2 regions of the Paraburkholderia sp. UCT70 genome follow, and region 2 is predicted to be linked to the other one. Evidence: riboswitches for the same ligand, from Rfam matches in the RefSeq annotation. Region 2 holds a riboswitch; the other holds the start of a gene.
The links. Region 2 has a riboswitch for cobalamin ahead of cobA (uroporphyrinogen-III C-methyltransferase). Riboswitches for the same ligand answer to the same signal wherever they lie in the genome.

Region 1: it holds a riboswitch for cobalamin, as region 2 does, so the genes downstream of both, OKW41_RS44350 (TonB-dependent receptor domain-containing protein) here and cobA (uroporphyrinogen-III C-methyltransferase) in region 2, are expected to answer to the same signal.

Annotation. Positions count from the first base shown of each region.
Region 1 is NZ_JBNPVZ010000004.1:4,026,733-4,033,111, reverse strand. Features, by position in the region: gene OKW41_RS44355 (FecCD family ABC transporter permease) at 1-936, opposite strand, end outside; gene OKW41_RS44350 (TonB-dependent receptor domain-containing protein) at 976-2,907, opposite strand; cobalamin riboswitch at 2,998-3,261, opposite strand; gene OKW41_RS44345 (ATPase) at 3,481-3,840, shown strand; gene OKW41_RS44340 (cell division protein ZapA) at 3,837-4,151, shown strand; RNA gene ssrS (6S RNA) at 4,217-4,398, shown strand; gene OKW41_RS44330 (EVE domain-containing protein) at 4,541-4,999, shown strand; gene OKW41_RS44325 (SIMPL domain-containing protein) at 5,245-5,970, shown strand; gene lgt (prolipoprotein diacylglyceryl transferase) at 6,064-6,379, opposite strand, start outside.
Region 2 is NZ_JBNPVZ010000002.1:1,831,859-1,838,237, forward strand. Features, by position in the region: gene OKW41_RS10830 (cobyrinate a,c-diamide synthase) at 1-1,184, opposite strand, end outside; gene cobO (cob(I)yrinic acid a,c-diamide adenosyltransferase) at 1,188-1,790, opposite strand; gene OKW41_RS10840 (cobalamin biosynthesis protein) at 1,787-2,281, opposite strand; partial or broken gene cobA (uroporphyrinogen-III C-methyltransferase) at 2,297-3,034, opposite strand; cobalamin riboswitch at 3,230-3,489, opposite strand; cobalamin riboswitch at 3,570-3,847, shown strand; gene cobW (cobalamin biosynthesis protein CobW) at 4,050-5,141, shown strand; gene cobN (cobaltochelatase subunit CobN) at 5,156-6,379, shown strand, end outside.

The DNA.
Region 1 (6,379 bases), on a different contig from region 2:
ACCGCCGCCGAGCGCGGCCGCCGGCAGCAGCATGCGCTGATCGTTGCCGAACGCGAGCCGCAGCATGTGCGGCACGACGAGACCGACGAAGCCGATCGTGCCCGCGGTCGTCACCGCCGCGGCCGCCGCCAGCGACGCGACCAGGTACACACGCAAACGCAGCGGCATCACGGCGACGCCCAACGCCTGCGCGGCCGCGTCGCCGCGCAGCAACACGTTCAGACGCGGCGCGGCCGGCACGATCGCAAGCAACACGAGCGCGAGCGCCATCAGCGCGGTCCACGGCAGCGCGCCGCCGTTCAGGTCGCCGGTGAGCCAGAACAGCATGCCGCGCAGACGGCTGTCGGGCGCGAGATTGAGCAGCAGCGTGATCAGCGCGCCCCACCCGGCCGCGATCACCGCGCCGGTCAATAGCAAACGGGGCGACGTGTCCTGCGGCTCGCCGCGCCATAGCTCGCGACGCGCGAGGCCGAGCACCAGCAGGATCGACACGAACGCACCCGCGAACGCGCTCGCATCGACGAGCCACCATGCGCCGCCCGCGATCATCGCAACGAGCGCGAACGTCGCCGCGCCGCCCGACACGCCGAGCACGTATGGCTCGGCCAGCGGATTGCGCAGCAGCACCTGCAGCAGCGCGCCGGCGAGCGCGAGCAACGCGCCGCACGCGAAGCCCGCGAGCGCGCGCGGCAAACGCAACGTACGCACGATTTCGCCGGCGAGATCGTCGCTGCCCGTGCCGCGGAACGTGTGCGTCGGCACGAGCGCCGCAAGCACGCGCGACGGCGCGAGCGGCACGCTGCCGAGCACCAGCGACGCGCCGAGCACCGCGATGGCGGCGAGCGCGAGGCCGAGCCAGATCGCGGCCGCGCGTTTCGCGTTCATCGGGCGCGGCGTCGCCATCGCGGCGCGCAGCGAAGTGGACGCGCGACTCATCCGCGTGCGCTCACGCATGCGGCCAACCCGGCGCGCGCGTCACTGCTGCTGCCAGCCGAGCGTGAGATACGCACCGCGTCGCGGCGAGTTATACGAGTAGGCCGTTTCATAATCCTTGTTGAACAGATTGTCGATTTGCGCGCTGACGTACCACGCTTTGGTGACGTTGTAGCGCGCCGACAGATTCACGATGCCATAACCGCCGAGGTTGCCCGTGCTATCGGTGCGCGGACCGCTGACGATCCACTCGCCGCCAACCCGCCAGCCACCGATGCTGCGATTCACCGCGAACGACCCGAACCGACGCGCGCGCCGCACGAGGTCGGTACCGTTGTCGAGATCGACCGGGTTCTGCAGCGTCACCGTTGCGCGCACGTCGGTCTTGCCGACATGACCGCTCCACGATCCCTCGAGTCCCTGCACCTTCGCATGGCCGACGTTCTCCGCGAGGTAGATGCCGGGGATCGTCTGCACGTAGTCGATCAGATTCGTATAGCGCGTCTGGAATGCGTTCAGACGCATCACGCCGAGCGCATCGGTCGCGTACTGCAAACCGGCTTCGACCGAATGACCGCGCTCGGGCTGGATCGATGGGTTGCCGCTGATCGGATAGTACAGATCGTCGAAGCTCGGCGCGCGGAACGCATCCGAATAGCTTGCGGTTACCTTCCAGCGCGACGTGATGTCGAATCCGTAGCCGAGATAGTAACTGTTCGCCCCACCGAAATCGGAGTACTGGTCGCGTCGCACGTTGGCCTGAATCTGGTTGCGGCCGAAGCGCGCGCTGTAGCCCGCGAAGACCGAATCGACGTGACGGTCGGGCGCGGCGAACGTGTCGGAGTCGAGCGTCTGGTCGAGATGCTCGTAGCCGAGTTGCAGCTTCTGGTTCGCGGCGAGCGCGAAATCGTTCTGCCACGTGTACTGACGATTGTCGGTATCGAAGCGGCCGTTGTAGATGCCATTGGTGTTCGACACGCCGCGGTCGTCGCCCTCGGCGAGCGTGACGTGGGTGGTCCACCAGTCGGTCAGCTTGCCGTTCGCGAATACCGACACCTGACGCACCTTGCTATAGAGATTGTTCAGATCGATGGGCTCGCCGTACGCATTGTCGTAGCTGTTGTCGTTGTTCGACTGGAAGTAGCTGACGCCCGCGTCCCACCTGTCGGTGAACTTGTGACGCAGCGACGCGCTGATGCTCTCGTTCAGATTGCCGTTTGCGTTCGGATTCGCGTTCGGCGCCTCGAGCGGATTGAGCGACGAAAAGCCGTCGTCCTTCGTGCGTGCGAGCGAAATATTGAAAGTCGTGCGGCCGTCCTGATCGAGCGCGCCGTTCACGCCGGCCGTTTGCGTCTGCGTGCGGTAGCTGCCGTAGCCGACCGAAAAATTGAAACGCGGCGGATGATCGCCGCCGTCTTTCGTGAACACCTGCACGACGCCGCCGATCGCGCCCGAGCCATACAACGCCGACACGTTGCCGTTCACCACTTCGACGTGATCGACCTGATCGAGCGGAATCTGCGCGAGTTGAGCTGTGCCGAGACTCACCGAATCGACGCGCACGCCGTCGATCAGCAGCAGCGATTGCGTCGACGATGCGCCGCGCAGAAAGAGGCTCGTGGTCGAACCGGGGCCACCCGTGCGCGAGATTTGCGCGCCTGGCGCGAGTTGCAACAGGCCGGGCAGATCGGTCGCGGTCGTGTCGGCGATGTCCTGCTGATCGAACTGCGTAGTCTGCGGGATCGCATCGCGCAACGCTTGCGGTCCGCGTTGCGCGGTCACGACGATCGGCGACAGCACGTTGCCCGACGCATCGGTGGAAGTGAGATTGGCCGCGTCGGCAACGTTTGCGGCGCTCGCAGCGGTTGCATCCGTCGCGGACGATGAAGACGCGGGCTCGGCGCTTTGCGCATGCACGACGAGCGGCAGGCTCGCGAACGCGAGCAGCGTTGCGCGGGCGATGGGGGACAGCATGGGATGACATTCCTGTGGATGGCGTGCGCGGCCTGCTTCCCCGCGGGCCGACGCGTCACGAGCGCCCCCTTGTTTAGCGTTTTCGCGGGGGGACGTCCCTCTTTTCTGGCCGGTATCCGGGCTACGACACATCGATCCGCCTTCCCACGCGTGACGCGCAGTGGCACACTCGCACGTTGAACTTCCAACCTTGCGACCAGGACCGACCTGCATGAGCACATCACATGCGGTCGCTTACCGTTGCGGGGGCAGCGCAGGTTCGCGCATCCGGTTTTGGCACCGCGCGCGCCCTGCTTCCCGTTTAACTGCGCGCGCCGAAAAGCGCGCGCGGGCACCAGAGTGCGGGAAGTTTAGGAGCGGCCTCGCGGGGCGTCAAGAAAGGTCGACCGGAGCGCAATCGGTTCTGTTGAATGCAGGTTATTGTCGGATGGATTGCCGGTTTTTATCTTATGGTCGACGACGCGACACCCAACGAACGTGCACGAAGCGATGCTGTTACGTCTCGAAACGAGACAATTGTCGGAACCTGTAATATTCCGCGCTAAAATGCGATGTCTTTAGAGGACGCAGCACATGCTCACCGAACTCGAATCACTCTCCCAGAACATCGGCAAGCTGATTGCGATCAGCCAGCGCCACAACGAAGCGCGGCTCGCGCTCGAAGAGCAGCTCGCGCAAACGCGTGCCGAAGTGCAAGCCACGCATGCGGAACTCGCGCAATTGCGCGAAGAGCGCGACGCACTGCAGGCGGAACGCGACGCGCTGTCCGCCAAGATCGACGACGCTCAGGTGCGCCTGAATGCGATTCTCGAAAAATTGCCGCGCGCACGCGCGAGCAGCGAACCGGATAACCAGCTCGATCTGCTCGAGTCCGCCCAGCCCGAACACGAGGAAGCGGAAAGCGACGTGAGCCGACACGGAGAAAGCGCATGACCACCAAGCAGATCGAAGTATCGATTCTCGAAGTACCCTATCGTCTCGCCTGTTCGCCGGAAACGGAAGGCGCGCTGCTCGAGGCGGTCGCGCGCGTCGACGCCGAGATGAAGAAAATCCGCAGCGGCAGCAACGTGCGCGGCACCGATCGCATCGCCGTGATGGCTGCGCTGTCGCTGGCATCGGAACTGCTTAAGCTGCAAAGCAGCGTGCGACACGGAGAAGCATTTCCTGCTGAAGAAATCCGGCGTACAATGCAGCAAATGAACGAACAGCTAGGTACTGTGATCGAGCAGTACAGCTTGCAGTAAGCAGTAGTGGGCCGGTTTCGAATCGGTCACGTGTTCAACGGTTTGGGTTGTAGCATCATCGGTTAGCTTCCCTGCCTGGTTCGCCAAGGTCATACATTCCTTGAACCAATGCCATGTGCACGGTTGCGGAAATTTGTAGCACGGGTGTGCGCGTCACTCAGTCTGATGTACCCGAAGTGTTGCTAACTGCGACCAATTCTGAACCCTCGGTTCAGGATGCCGGCCTAGCGGCTAAGGCGGGGACCTTATCTGGAACGGCATCGGACTTCGGTTCGATGCCGTTTTTCTTTGGTCGTCGTTTTTTCGTTTGAGCGCCTTTTTCAGGGGCTTTTCCGTACGCGCCTGCGTTGTTGCGCTTCGTTCAATCTCACACACGCTCACTCCGATTCATGCGCTACTGGCTGATGAAGTCCGAACCGGACGAAGCAAGCATCGACGACCTCGCCAACGCACCTCATCGCACCTTGCCGTGGACCGGCGTACGCAACTATCAGGCGCGCAACTTCATGCGCGACGTGATGCAGGTCGGCGACGGCGTGCTCTTCTATCATTCGAGCTGTCCGGAGCCCGGCATCGCGGGCATCGCGGAGGTCTCGTCGACCGCGTATCCGGACCCGACCCAGTTCGATAAAAAGAGTCCGTACTACGACGCGAAATCGTCGCCGGAAACGCCGCGCTGGATGCTCGTCGACGTCGTGTTCAAGAAGAAAATCGCGCTGATTCCGCTTGCCGCGCTGCGCGAGCATGCCGAATTGCAGGACATGCGCGTGCTCGCCAAAGGCAACCGCCTGTCGATCACGCCGGTGACCGAAGCCGAATGGCGCTTCATCACTAAACAGCTGGTTTAAGGGCGAACGCGCGACGCGGCACCTGTCGTGATCGCATCCAGGTCATCGTTTCCGATGCGGCGGCGAAGCACTAATTGGGGAACCAAGCGTCGGTAAAACCCGCCTAATCGGTCGACGAAAGCGTGAGCTCGAACCGGCCGCTCGACGGCAAGCCGATGCATTCGCCAGCGCATCCGTCAAACCGCGCGCCACCACCCGGCGCTCGCGTCGAACGTGCACAACCTGTTCAAACAAGGATTCCAGTCATGACGACAAAAACCGCACGGTCCCTCGCACTTGCGCTCGCCTTGGGCGCGCCTGTGGCACTCGCACTGAACCCTGCGCCCGCTCGAGCGCAGACCATGATGCCGCAGCCTTCGGGCGTGCTGTCGCTGAATGCGCAGGCGAGCGCGGAAGTCCCGCAGGACGAAGTCGAAATCACGCTGTTTTACGAACAGGAAGCGAGCGAGCCGTCGTCGCTGACGTCGACGCTGAACGAACGCGCCGACGCGGCATTGCAGAAAGCGCGCGGCGTCAGCGGCGTGACCGCGCGCTCGGGCGCGTTCTCGATCTTCCCGTCGACGGACCGCGACGGACGCATCTCGACGTGGCGCGGCCGCACGGAAGTCGTGCTCAAATCGCGCGACTTCGCCGCGGCATCGAAGCTCGCCGGACAGATGGCATCGATCATGCAGGTTGGCAACGTGCGTTTCTCGCTGTCGCCGGAAGCGCAGCGCGCGGCCGAACAGCGGCTCAGCGGCGAGGCGATCAAATCGTTTCGCGAGCAGGCCGCGGCGTCCTCGCAGGCGTTCGGCTTTAGCGGCTATTCGATCCGCGAGGTCAACGTGAATCACAGCGGCGTGATGCCGCGTCCGGTGATGATGATGAGCGCACGCGCGATGGGCGCCGACGCGAAGAGCGCGCCGCTGTCGCTCGAAGGCGGCACGTCGACGGTGACGGTCAACGTGTCGGGGTCGGTGCAGATGAAGTGACGCGCAAGCGCAAGCCCAAACAGAAAACGCCACGGCATCCATCGATGCCGTGGCGTTTTTTATGCAACACTCGCTACGCTAGCCGAGCGCCGCTCAGTTCGCGCCAACCGCCTGCGCCGGCTCGCGACGCCCACGGCGATACGCCCACACCATCAGGCCGATGCCCGCGAGAATCATGGGCAGCGACAGCCATTGACCCATCGACAGCCCCATCGCGAGCAGGCCGAGGAAATCGTCCGGCTCGCGCGCGAATTCGACCGTGAAGCGCGCAAGGCCGTAGCCGATCAGGAACATCGCGGAAATCGCGCCGAGCGGCTTCGGTTTGCGCGAGAAAAAGATCAGCACGAAGAACAGCGCCACGCCTTCGAGTGCGATCTCGTACAGCTCCGACGGATGTCGCGGCAGCATG
Region 2 (6,379 bases):
GTGCCGTGGACGCCATCGATCTGCTGCATGCCGAGCGACGTGAAGCGCGTTTGCATCGTCGCGTGACCGGGTAGCAGGCCCAGCATCGGCGTGCTAGTGCCTTGCGCGTCGGTCAGCGTGTCGAGCAGATAGAGCATGCCGCCGCACTCGGCGACCACCGGTTTGTCCGCCTCGACGTGCGCGCGGATCGATGCCGCGCTGGTCGAGTTGCCCGCGAGCGTCGCCAGATGCAGCTCGGGATAGCCGCCCGGCAGATAGAGCGCGTGCGTGCCGGCGGGCAACGCTTCGTCGGCAAGCGGCGAGAAATAGCTGAGCCGCGCGCCGAGCGCTTCGAGCAGCGCGACGTTGGCCGGATAGATGAACGAGAACGCGGCGTCGCGCGCGATCGCGATGTGCTTGCCTTCGAGCAGACGCGGCAGCACTTCGGGCGAGGGCACGCCGAAATCGACCGGGCGCGGCAGTTCGGCGAGCGCGGTCGACGCGAGCGTATCCGCCGCGCGTTCCAGGCGCGCTTCGAGATCGTCGATTTCATCGGCCTGGTGTAGGCCGAGGTGGCGGTCGGGCAGCGTGATCTCGTCGCTCGCGGCGAGGTGGCCGCACCAGCGCAACCCGGGCGGCAGCGCTTCCTGCAGCATCTGCGCGTGCCGAGCGGAGCCGACGCGATTCGCGAGCACGCCGTGGAACGGCAGTTGTGGTCTGAAGCGCGCAAGGCCGAATGCGAGCGCGCCGAAGGTCTGCGCCATCGCCTGCGCGGAAATCACCGCGAGCACCGGCACGCCGAACGTGGTCGCCAGATCGGCGCTGCTCGGCGTGCCGTCGAACAGGCCCATCACGCCTTCGATCAGGATCAGATCGGCTTCTTGCGCCGCCCGCGCGAGCAGGTTGCGACATGCGCTTTCGCCGACCATCCACAGATCGAGCGACAGCACCGGCGCGCCGCTCGCGCGCGCGAGGATCATCGGATCGAGAAAATCCGGTCCGGTCTTGAACACGCGCACGCGACGTCCGAGCCGCCGGTGATAGCGCGCGAGACCGGCGGTGATCGTGGTTTTGCCTTGTCCCGACGCGGGCGCGCTGATGAACAGCGCGGGGCACGCCCCGAAGGAAGTCCCCTGGGGGGACGCCGCGGAGCAAGTCCTCTTGGGGGGCGCCCCGGACGAAGCACCGTTGGGGGACGCCGACATCGCTCAGAACTCCACGCCGCGCTGCGCCTTCACACCTTGCTCGCGATACGGATGCTTGATTGCGCGCATTTCGGTGACGAGGTCGGCGGCTTCGATCAGCGCGTCCGGCGCATGGCGTCCGGTCACGACGACATGCAACATCGGCGCACGCGCGTTGATCACCGCGAGCACTTCGTCGAGCGGCAGGTATTCGTACTTCAGCACGGTGTTCAGCTCGTCGAGGATCACCATCTGGTAGTCGCCGCTTTCGATCATCCGCCGCGCTTCGTTCCAGCCTTTGCGCGCGGTCGCGATGTCGGCCTCGCGGTTCTGCGTGTTCCACGTGTAGCCGTCGCCCATCGTGACGAAATCGCATTGCGCGATCGCGCCGAGGAAATCGCGCTCCGACGTATGCAGCGCGCCCTTGATGAACTGCACGACGCCGAGCCGCATGCCGTGGCCGAGCACCCGCACGGCCATGCCGAACGCGGCCGTGCTCTTGCCCTTGCCGGTGCCGGTGTTGACGATCAGCAGGCCTTTTTCGACGGTCGCGCTGGCCTGCTTCTTTTCGTGGCCTTCGCGGCGGCGTTCGGTCATGCGTTGATGCGATTCCGGATCGGTTTTCATCGAGGGTCCTGGTCTTGAGAGGCGGGATGGGATGGGGGCGCGTCGCTAAGGGCAGCGTTGTTCGCCGCTGCGATCGCCACCGTGATGCCGGCGTGCGCGGTCTTGCGTACGATTAGACGCGCCTTTTGCGCGGTTGTGGTGGAGTCCGGCGCCGTGGCCGCCAGCAGCGCGCACGGCTCGCACACACCATCGACGCCGAGATGCGCGTGTGCCGCCGCCGACGGCGACGCGACCGGTACCGCGGCGATCTGCTCACGGCTGAACAGTTGCAGCGGCAGCTGATGACGTGAGCAGAATTCGAGCAGACCGGCTTCGTTGGCTTTGGTGTCGATCGTCGCGATGGCGCGGATCTGCTCGAAGGTATTCGATCCGAGCGCTGCGCGGACGGCGGCTTCGATCTCAGCGGCTTCGCTGTGCAAGCGGCAACCGATGCCGACGCTTAGCGTTTTGATCGCGCGTCCGAGTCCGTGTCGTGTCGCGCTCGCTGCCAGTTCGTGAGCAAAGCCGGCGTCGCGTTTGGCCGCATCACGCGCCAGTGCGAGCGACGCCACACCGCCGATCACGACGATCGCCGGCGAGCCGAGCCCCGCGCGCGCCACCGCCCCGGCGAACTCGCGAAGCGGCGCGAGCACATGACGCTGCTCAGGCCGCGTCGCCGACTCGATCGCCGCGCACGGCGTGTCGGCGGACATGCCGGCAGCCAGCAATGCGCGGGCGATCTCGCCGAGCCGGCGCATGCCCATGTAGATCACCAGCGTCATGCGCGTCGCGGCGAGCGCGGCCCAGTCCGGTTCGCCACTGCCGGCGCCGTGGCCGGTGACGAACACGACGCCCTGCGCGTGATCACGATGCGTGACCGCGATACCGAGGGCCGCGGGCGCCGCGATGCCGGCCGTGATGCCGTTGATCACGTCGACTTCGATACCCGCGGCCTGTAGCGCCTGCAACTCTTCGCCGCCGCGGCCGAACACGAACGGATCGCCGCCCTTAAGCCGCGCGACGCTGCGCCCCGCGCGCAGATGCCCGAGCATTTGCGCGACGATGTCGGCTTGCGGCGTGGACGGATGGCCGCCGCGTTTGCCGACGTACACGATTTGCGCGTCGGTGCGCGCGAACTGCAGCACGTCGGGATTCACCAGATCGTCGACGAGCACGACATCGGCCTGCGCGAGCGCGCGGGTGGCCTTCAGCGTGATCAGTTCGACGTCGCCGGGACCGGCGCCGATCAGCCAGGCGCGCGTCATCGCGGCGTGCATTGCGCGCGCCATGCGGTGATGGAAGAAGAGAAGCAGCGTGCGACAGCGCGCGCGGCGGTGAATATAGAGGTCATGCGGAATTGCGAATCCGGGCACGCGCGATGCCGCGCTGCTACGCCTTCACATCCGTTCCCCGCGGATTCCGGCGGCCGGCGGCGCCACGTGATGCACGGATGCAATGCGGCACCGCCTCCGCGTCTGGCCGGTATCCGGGCTGGCGGCCTCATGCGCTTCGCCTTCCCGTCCCGGTTTGTGGATTCGCGGGACAGTGGCATCAAAAAACGCATGCGCGGCACGTCGGAATCGAAGGCGAATCGAATCGCGCGCCGCAGGTCGCTTACCGTTGCGGGGACAGCACAGGTTGAACGCGCGAGGCGCTGCCTGTTTCCCGTTTAACTGCACACGCGAGCGCATGTGCGGGCACCAAACGCGCGCATACGATAGCACATGGCGCCTTGCCGGATAAGCCAGGGCGGCGCTTTCCGGCTCTGTGCGTTCCTTGACTGCGCAAGGCCGCGGGCCTACACTCGCACGCACTTTGGGTGCTCGCGTGCGCGCTCGTGCGCATGCAGTTAAACGGGAAACAGGGAGCCACCTGCTCTGGAGCGGCTAACCTGTGCTGTCCCCGCAACGGTAAGCGAAAAGCGGTTCCGGCTTGATAGCCGGGCACCGCAGTGCCGGCTTCGATGTCCTCGCGCAAGGTCGCGTGGACATTTCACCACTGGACGAGAAACCACTCGGCCGGGAAGGGGAAGCGGCGCTTTCGCCAGCCCGGATACCGGCCCAAAGAAGCAGAACGACCGCCGCGGGGATGCGGCGGCGCGTTCATGACCTCAGTTCCGCTTTCTGTATTTCCGTTGTCGCGGCAATGCCGTCGTTCGTCCCCGTGTCTGGTGATCGCTGGTACTGCTGCGCGTGCTTCATTCGCTCCATTCGCCAGCCGACGCGGACCCACGCGCGGACTTTCCGGCATACCGTTCAACGCCAAGGGATGGACCTCACGATGCAAACTCAATTGCGCAAGATCCCCGTCACGATCGTCACGGGCTTTCTCGGCAGCGGCAAAACCACGCTGCTGCGGCACATTCTTCAGCATGCGGCCGGCAAGCGCATCGCGGTGATCGTCAACGAGTTCGGCGAGCTCGGCATCGACGGCGAAATCCTCAGGGGCTGCGGCATCGGTTGCGATGAAAACGGCGTCGAGACCGAAGGGCAATTGTATGAACTCGCGAACGGTTGTTTGTGCTGCACCGTGCAGGAAGAATTTTTCCCGGTGATGGAAAAGCTCGCGGAGCGCCGCGACGAACTCGATCACGTGCTGATCGAAACGTCGGGCCTGGCGTTGCCGAAGCCGCTCGTGCAGGCGTTCAACTGGCCGCAGATCCGCAATGGCTTCACGGTCGACGCGGTGGTGACGGTGGTGGACGGCCCGGCCGCCGCGAGCGGCCAGTTCGCCGATAACCCGGTCGCCGTCGATGCACTGCGCAAGGCCGATCCGAATCTCGATCACGAGTCGCCGCTGCACGAGCTGTTCGAAGACCAGTTGTCGGCGGCCGATCTGGTGATTCTGAACAAGACCGATCTGATCGACGACGCGCGGCAGCACGAGGTCGAAGCCGCGATCCGCGCGGAGATTCCGCCGCAGGTGAAGATCGTACGTGCGCAGCAGGGGCGGCTCGACCTGCATACGCTGCTGGGCCTCGAAGCGGCGTCGGAAGAGACGATCCACCTGCGTCATGACCACCACGGTTCCGCCGACGACCCCGATCATCACCACGATGAATTCGATTCGGTCGTCGTGCAGGCATCCGTACCGTCGCGCGACGCGGCGCTCGCCGCCTTGCAGACGCTCGTCGAAACCCACACGATTTACCGTGTCAAAGGCTTCGCGGCACTGCAGGGCGCGGCGATGCGTCTCGTGATCCAGGGCGTGGGCCGGCGCTTCGACAGCTACTTCGACCGGCGCTGGCAAGCGGGTGAAAATGGCGACGGCGCGTTGAGCCGCTTCGTGCTGATCGGCTTAGACCTCGACCAACACGCGCTGCAACAGGCGTTCGACGCAGCGCTCGACGCGACGTCGAACGCGACAGCATAAACGGGCGCACCAGCATGCATCTGCTGCGCACGACGCCGGGCGGCTTCGTCGACGATACGCAGGGCGTGATCCGCATCGATCAGCAGCCCGCCGATATCGTCGTGCTCAGTTCCGCCGACACCACGCTGTCGCTGCTCGCGAGCGTGGTGCCGCGTCTCGGCGACGGCTTTCCGAGCGTGCGGCTCGCGAACGTCACGTATCTGCGTCAGCCTGCCTCGGTCGATTTCTATCTGGACGACGTGTTGCAGCATGCGCGCGTGGTCGTCGTCGATCATCTCGGCGGCGAAACGTATTGGCCGTACGGCATCGAGCAGGTGGTCGCGCTCGCGCAGCGCAAACAGCAAACACTCGCGATGTTTTCCGGCGATCTGCAGGAAGACCCGAACCTGCTCGCGCGCAGCACCGCGAGCGCCGAGTTGTGTCAGCAGCTGTGGCGCTATCTGCGCGAGGGCGGTCCGCAGAACGCCGAGGCGTTTTTGCGCTGCATCGCGTATCGCGCGCTCGACTGGGGGCGCGAACCCGATCCGCCGCGCGCGTTGCCGGCCGCGTCGCTGTATCACCCTGAGCGCGATACCGCCATCGTCGCCGACTGGCAGGCGCGTTGGCGGCAAGACGCGCCGGTCGTCGCGATTCTGTTCTACAAGGCGCATCTGCAGGCCGCCAATACCGCGGTGTTCGATGCGCTGATCGACGCGCTCGAAGCGCAAGGGCTCAATCCGCTGCCGCTCGCGATCACGTCGCTGAAGGATCCGGTGAGCCGCGATGTCGTGCAGTCGCTGTGCGCGCGACATGGTGTCGCGCTCGTGCTGAACACGACCGCGTTCGCCGCTTCCGCGATCGACGACCCGGAGCCGCTCGCGCTCGCCGCCGACGCTCCGGTGTTTCAGGTGATCCTGAGCGGCGGCAATCGCGAAGACTGGCTGAAGGACAACCACGGTCTCAATTCGCGCGACATCGCGATGCATATCGCGCTGCCCGAAGTGGACGGGCGCATCATCACGCGCGCGATCAGCTTCAAGGGGCTCGCGTATCGCTGTGCGCATACGCAGGTCGACGTGGTCCGCTATCAGCCCGACCTCGAACGGGTGCGCTTTCTCGCGGAGCTGAGCCGGCGCTGGTGCCGTTTGCGTTCGCTCGATAACGCCGACAAGAAAGTCGCGTTGATTCTCGCCAACTATCCGATGAGCGAAGGGCGCATCGGCAATGGCGTCGGGCTCGATACGCCAGCGTCGGTGGTC